One region of the Bradyrhizobium sp. S3.2.6 genome, then DNA from elsewhere that is predicted to be linked to it. Evidence: riboswitches for the same ligand, from Rfam matches in the RefSeq annotation. Region 1 holds a riboswitch; the other holds the start of a gene.
The links. A riboswitch is a leader RNA that binds a small molecule or an ion and turns the genes downstream of it on or off. The one in region 1 is predicted to bind glycine.
Positions count from the first base shown of each region.

Region 2: another riboswitch for glycine. It lies ahead of gcvT (glycine cleavage system aminomethyltransferase GcvT); the one in region 1 lies ahead of ABID58_RS16190 (D-amino acid dehydrogenase).

Region 1 covers NZ_JBEPOS010000007.1:203,864-207,272, forward strand. Annotated here, with positions in the region: gene ABID58_RS16185 (ABC transporter permease) at 1-383, opposite strand, end outside; gene ABID58_RS16190 (D-amino acid dehydrogenase) at 567-1,880, opposite strand; glycine riboswitch at 1,949-2,076, opposite strand; glycine riboswitch at 2,080-2,184, opposite strand; gene ABID58_RS16195 (M20/M25/M40 family metallo-hydrolase) at 2,279-3,409, opposite strand.
Region 2 covers NZ_JBEPOS010000007.1:59,980-63,388, forward strand. Annotated here, with positions in the region: gene gcvH (glycine cleavage system protein GcvH) at 1-236, opposite strand, end outside; gene gcvT (glycine cleavage system aminomethyltransferase GcvT) at 250-1,398, opposite strand; glycine riboswitch at 1,545-1,635, opposite strand; gene alaS (alanine--tRNA ligase) at 1,880-3,409, shown strand, end outside.

The DNA.
Region 1 (3,409 bases):
ATCCAAGTGCCGTGCTTCCAGGCCGCGATCACGCCCAAGGGCACGGCGACGATGACGGCGAGGATGATGGTCGACAGCGCGATCGAGATCGACGGCTCGACGCGCTGGCCGATCATCTTCATGACCGGCAAATTGGAGATCAGCGACGTGCCGAGATCGCCGTGCAAGAGCTTGCCGACCCAGGTGATGAACTGCACGATCAGCGGCTCGTTGAGGCCGAGCGAGGCGCGAATCCGCTCCAGCCGCTCCGGCGTCGCATTGTCGCCGGCGAGAATCGCGGCCGGGTCGCCGGGCGTCAGCCGCAGCAACAGGAACACGAACAGCGCGACGACGCCCATCACGGGCACCGCAGCCAGAACGCGGCGAATGAGATAACCTAGCATGAACCTATCTCCGGCTGCGGAACTTGCGACGCCCAGAGGGCACCCGTGGATTCGATCGTGTCTATCATGCGTGCCTGTCGTTCGGGCTGGAAAAGCCGGCCGGAGAACCGTCGTCTCGGGGCAAATTGTGTGCCAAGGGCAGGGCGGTCGCAAGAGGCCGCCCCGCATCGGTTTTGCGACCACTCAGGATGCACTGCGCATCTCGCGCTCAACCGCAAGTTCGCCCCGAAGCGAAGGGACGGTTGGCGGCGCGTTGAGCCCGCGCCAGCCGTCGATGGTTGCGGCAATCATTTGCGCGGTCGCGGCCGATAACGTCCAGCCGAGATGGCCGTGGCCGGTGTTGAAGAACACGCCGGGCATCCGGCCTGCTCGCACCACCGGCATCATGTCGGGCATCATCGGACGCAGCCCGGCCCACGGAATAATGCGAGACGTCTCGACCGCCGGGAAATTGCTGCGCACCCAGTCGATCAATGGCTGCACGCGGTCGGCGCGGATGTCGCGGTTGAAGTCGTTGAACTCGGCCGTGCCGGCAACGCGAAAACGATCCGCGCCGAGCCGGCTGGTGACGATCTTGGCGGCTTCGTCGAGCAGGCTGAGGGTCGGCGTCGCGCTACGGCTTTCGTCGGTATCGAGGTGCACGGTGATCGAATAGCCCTTCACCGGATAGACGTTGACGCGCTCGTCGAGCATGGCGGCGAAGTGACGGCTGGCAACGCCGGCGCAGACCACGACGCCATCAACCTTCAGCACGCCGCGCGCGGAGGCGACCGCGTCGCTTGCGGACAGATCAGCCCAGCCGATGACGAAGCCGCCGCGGACTTGCGCGATGGAATCGATATTGGCCTCATGGATGAAGGTTGCGCCGCGACGCTTGCAGGCATCCGCCAGCCCGCGCGTGAACTTGTGGATGTCGCCGGCCGCATCCGACGGCGTGTAGAAGCCGCCGTAATAATCCTTGCGCAGCGTCGGCTCGATCGTGCGGATTTCCTCTGAAGTCACCGGGCGCCGATCGAGCCCACCTTCCTGCAGCAGTGCGTTGACGCGCAGGCCGGACTCGAAACCCTTCCTGTCGTGATAGATGTGGAGGATGCCGCGACGTTCGAGATCGAAGTCGATGCCTTCGCGTGCCGCAATCTCGAACAGGTGCTTGCGGGCTTCGATCGCGAGCCGCGTGGTCAGAATCGTGTTGGCGCGGTAGTTTCCGATATTGGCGACGAACTCGCTCATCCAGGAATATTTGTGCCAGTTCGGCCGCGGGTTCATCAGCAGCGGCGCGTCGCGCCGGAACATCCAGCGCAGGCCTTTCAGGATCGTGGCGGTGCTATTCCACACCTCGGCATTGCTGGCGGAGAGCTGCCCGCCGTTCGCAAACGAGGTCTCCATCGCGGCGTAGCGATGCTTGTCGAGCACCGTCACCTCAAAGCCGCGTTCGAGCAGGGCATAGGCAGTCGTTACGCCGGTGATGCCGGCGCCAATGATGGCGATATGAGTCATGATGAAGTCGGGGCTCCCGTGAGTTAGAGTCGGCTAACCGCCGGCCCGAAAGCCGTTGGCGGCGCCCCATCTGTCACGGTTACCTGAGAGCTTGATCCGACACGGACCTCGGCGAGGGCGGACCTCACAAGGCCAATACGGACTATCCCCTTCGGTGGACGTCACGATGTCTCATTCGTGCCGTCTCTCTCCAGATCGTCCTGACGAAACAGTCCTTTTGCCTGAGAGTTTCCGGGGCGGTTGCTCCGTCGGCGCCGCAATGAAAGCGGGAAGCCTTCATTGCGATCTCTCCCGCATCGTCGCGTGGACCATCGAGCAGTACGATGCGCCTTATTTTTAGACAAGGCTAAATTTGAACCGCGCCTGCCAACACATTGTGCAGTGCGAAGTTGATTCAATTACTCCAGCGTCGCAAGCAACCCGGCCATCAAGCGCCCGCGTTCAACCAGGCTCTCGACCTCGATGAACTCCTCGAGCGTGTGGCCATTGCCGCCGCGCACGCCGAGACCGTCGAGCGTCGGAATTCCCATCGCGCCCGTAAAGTTGCCGTCGGAGCCTCCGCCGGAGCTCGCACGCGGTAATTCCGTGCCGAGAGATTTGGCTATGCCGCGCGCCTTTTCATACAGCGCCATGGTGCCGGCATCCGCCTCCCACACCGGCCGCGTCACGCCACGCGTCACCTTGAAGCTGACGTCGTTCGCGGTGCCCGACAGGGCCAGCATCCGCTCGACGCCGCGGTCGAGATCGGCCTGGCGCTTCGCCATGGAGAGCGCTTCGCCGGTCGCGGTCGTGGCCACGCAATTGACCCATTGTCCGCCATGCACGACGCCGACCGAGAAGGTGCAGTCTTCCGTCGTCATCGCGTCGATCGCAAGAATCTGCCTTGCCATCTCGCGGATGGCCGAGCGTCCCGCCGACAGGGTCGCGCCCGCGTGGCTCGGCCGCCCCGTCGCTTCCAGATTGAATCGCGCGATGGCGTAACGTCCGGTGGTGACGCCGTTGTCGGCGCGGCCGGGCTCGGGCACGAGCACATATTTGTTGCGCGCAGCTTCCGCCTCGATGATGTCGCGCGTCGAGGGCGTGCCGACTTCCTCGTCGGGCGTGAACAGGATGGTGATCGGCAGCGGCGTTGTGAAGGACGCGCGCGCCAGCTGCCGGATCGCTTCCAGCGAGAGATAGTTGCCGCCCTTCATGTCGTAGATGCCGGGGCCGTAGCACTTGTTGCCCTCGCGCCGCCATTTCAGCTTCTCGATGGTGCCGACCGGGTGGACGGTATCCACGTGCCCGGCGATCAGGATGCCCGGCTCGCCCTGCTTTGGATGCGGGAAGCGCGCGCGGACGACGCCGCCAAAGCCCTGACGGCCGGCGATGCGCTCGATGGTCGCACCCATGATCGCCATATCCCGCGCTGCGATATCGAGCATACGGTTGACCGCTCCTGCGTCCCAGGTCGGGCTCTCGCATTCCACCCAGGTGCGCAGGCCCTCGAGCATCGCCTCGGAATCGAAGGGAAGATTGGCTGGATTCAT
Region 2 (3,409 bases), 140 kb from region 1:
TCGGGGTTGGTCTCCAGCACCTCGCCGGTCACAGGCGCGTAGACGTCGGAGGCGGCCTTCACCGATTCCACGACGGCTGCGGCTTCGGCCTTCTTGAGGACGCGGCCGAGCTTGGGCAGCTCGACGAACACGACGTCGCCGAGCTGCGACTGCGCGTAATCGGTGATGCCGACAGTGGCGACATCGCCCTCGATCGCGAGCCATTCGTGGTCGGTGGTGTACAGTGTCGTAGTCATTTTCTTAAAGTCCTCAGCGTTTGTAGGTGTTTTTCACGAAGGGCATGGCGGCGACGGTGAGCGGCAGACTTTGCGCGCGCACCTCGGCAAAGAGTTTTGTGCCGAGCGCGCTCAGGCTTGTGGGCACATAGCCCATCGCGACTGGCGCATTCAGGCTCGGGCCGAAACCGCCCGAGGTGACCTTTCCGATCGGCTCGCCGCCAGCGCTATCGGCAAACAGCAGCGCGCCTTCGCGCACCGGCGCGCGGCCCTCAGTGCGCAGGCCGACGCGGCGGCGGGATGCGCCGTGATCGAAATGAGCGAGGATCTTTTCGGCTCCGGGAAAACCGCCGGCGCGGGCGCCGCCGCTGCGGCGGCTTTTCTGCACCGACCATTCCAGCGCGGCCTCGACCGGCGTGGTCGCAGTGTCGATGTCGTGGCCGTAGAGGCAGAGGCCGGCTTCCAGCCGCAGGCTGTCGCGGGCCCCTAAGCCGATCGGCATCACGTCAGGATTTTCCAGCAGCGTCCTGGCCAGGCGCTCGGCATCCGCAGCGGGCACCGAAATTTCAAAACCGTCCTCGCCGGTGTAGCCGGAACGCGAGACAAAGCAGGCAAGCCCGGCGACCTGATGCGGGCCGGCGTCCATGAACTTCATGGCGGGCGCCTCTGCACACAATTTCGCCAGTGCAGCCTCGGCCTTCGGGCCCTGTAAGGCGATCAGCGCGCGATCGGCGAGCGAATCGATGACGCAGGCGTCGGAGAGATTGGCGCGCAGGTGCGCCTCGTCCTCGGCCTTGCAGGCGGCGTTGACGACCAGGAACAAATGATCGTCGAAATTGGCGACCATCAGGTCATCGAGAATGCCGCCATCCGCATTGGTGAACTGGGCGTAGCGCTGCCGCCCCTGTGCAACCGCGACGATATCCTGCGGCACCAGCCGCTCCAGCGCGCGGGCGGCGTCCTCGACCTTGCCCGACTTCGGCCGGAGCGCGATCTGGCCCATATGGGAGACGTCGAACAGGCCGGCCTGGTTGCGGGTCTGGAGGTGCTCTTTCAGGACGCCCGCGGGGTACTGCACGGGCATGTCATAGCCCGCGAACGGCACCATCTTGCCGCCGAGCGACACATGGAGGTCGTAGAGGGGGGTACGTCTCAGGGAGTCTCGGTCGTCGCGCACTGACATCACAGGGGCCCTCGGCGGTTCCCCGGGGACGATTCCCCTGAGGACACCAATCGAAGCCCCATCTGTCGCTGTGCCTGAGAGTATTATCCCGTCGGCGGACGCAGTCCGGGCCTTAAGCCCGTCGGCGCCTCTTTCCAGATGTCGTCAAAGCCACGCGGTCCTTTTGCCTGAGAGTTTCCGGGGCGGTTGCTCCTTCGGCGCCGGCTACCCAAAGCCGGTCTCTCCCGACGTGGCCGTACGATACAGATGGGTACAGACCACAGCCCGGCCAAGCCTGTCAACGCGCCCTTTGCGGCTTTCCAACGGGATTGCAACGGGATCGCAACGGGATTGCGCGACTGCGGCAACCCTCTGATCTCTCTGCACAGTTTCTGGACAGCGAAGCTGGCCTTGTCTAAAAGCGCTTTGGCCCGCAGATATCAGCCGAATCCCAGGTTTGGACGGCAAGGAAGCGGGTCCAAGCACACCCGATTGGATGAACATGAGCGGCGTCAACGAGATCAGGTCGACCTTTCTGAACTTCTTTGCCGAGAACGGCCACGAGATCGTGTCGTCCTCGCCATTGGTGCCGCGCAACGACCCGACGTTGATGTTCACCAATGCCGGCATGGTGCAGTTCAAGAACGTTTTTACAGGTGTCGAGAAGCGGCCGTATCAGCGCGCCACCACTTCGCAGAAATGCGTGCGCGCCGGCGGCAAGCACAACGACCTCGACAATGTCGGCTACACCGCGCGCCATCTCACCTTCTTCGAGATGCTCGGCAACTTCTCGTTCGGCGACTACTTCAAGGAGCGCGCGATCGAGCTGGCCTGGAAGCTCATCACGAAGGAGTTTGGGCTGAACAAGGACAAGCTGCTCGTCACCGTCTACCACACCGACGACGAGGCGCACGGGCTCTGGAAGAAGATCGCCGGCTTCTCCGACGACCGTATCATCCGCATCCCGACCTCGGACAATTTCTGGGCAATGGGCGACACCGGCCCGTGCGGCCCGTGCTCGGAGATCTTCATCGATCGCGGCGACCACATCTGGGGCGGCCCTCCGGGCTCTCCGGAGGAGGACGGCGATCGCTTCCTCGAATTCTGGAATCTCGTCTTCATGGAATACGAGCAGGTGACGAAGGAGGAGCGCGTGGATCTGCCGCGTCCCTCGATCGACACCGGCATGGGCCTGGAGCGCATGGCCAGCATCATGCAGGGCGTCGACAGCGTGTTCGAGACCGACCTGTTCCGTCACCTGATCGATGCGACGTCGTCCGCGCTGGGCCACGGGCCGAACGAGCAGACGGTGGCCTCGTTCCGCGTCATCGCCGACCATCTGCGCTCGTCCGCCTTCCTCGTCGCGGATGGCGTGCTGCCCTCCAACGAGGGCCGCGGCTATGTGCTGCGCCGGATCATGCGCCGGGCGATGCGCCATGCGCAGCTTTTGGGCGCGAAAGAGCCGCTGATGCATCGCCTGGTCTGGGCGCTGGTTCGCGAGATGGGCCAGGCCTATCCCGACCTGATGCGCGCGGAGAATCTGATCGAGGAAACGCTGCGGCTGGAAGAGACCCGCTTCCGCAAGACGCTGGTGCGCGGCCTCGCCATCCTCGACGAGAAGAGCGCGTCCTTGAAGCAGGGCGACATGTTCGACGGCGACGTCGCCTTCACGCTGTACGACACCTACGGCTTCCCGCTGGACCTGACGCAGGACGCGCTGAAGTCGCGCGGCATCGGCGTCGACCAGTCCGCCTTCACCGACGCGATGGAGCGCCAGAAGGCCAAGGCGCGCGAGTCCTGGAAGGGGTCCGGCGAGGCGGCTTCCGAAGCGATCTGGTTCCCGCTGCGCGAAAAACTCGGGGCCACCGAATTTCTGGGCTACGAGACCGAGAGCGCCGAAGGCGTGGTGTCCGCGCTGGTGAAGGACGGCCGAGAGGTCGCGAGCCTCAAGGCCGGCGACACCGGCGCGCTGCTGCTCAACCAGACGCCGTTCTATGCGGAGTCCGGCGGCCAGGTCGGCGACACCGGCGTG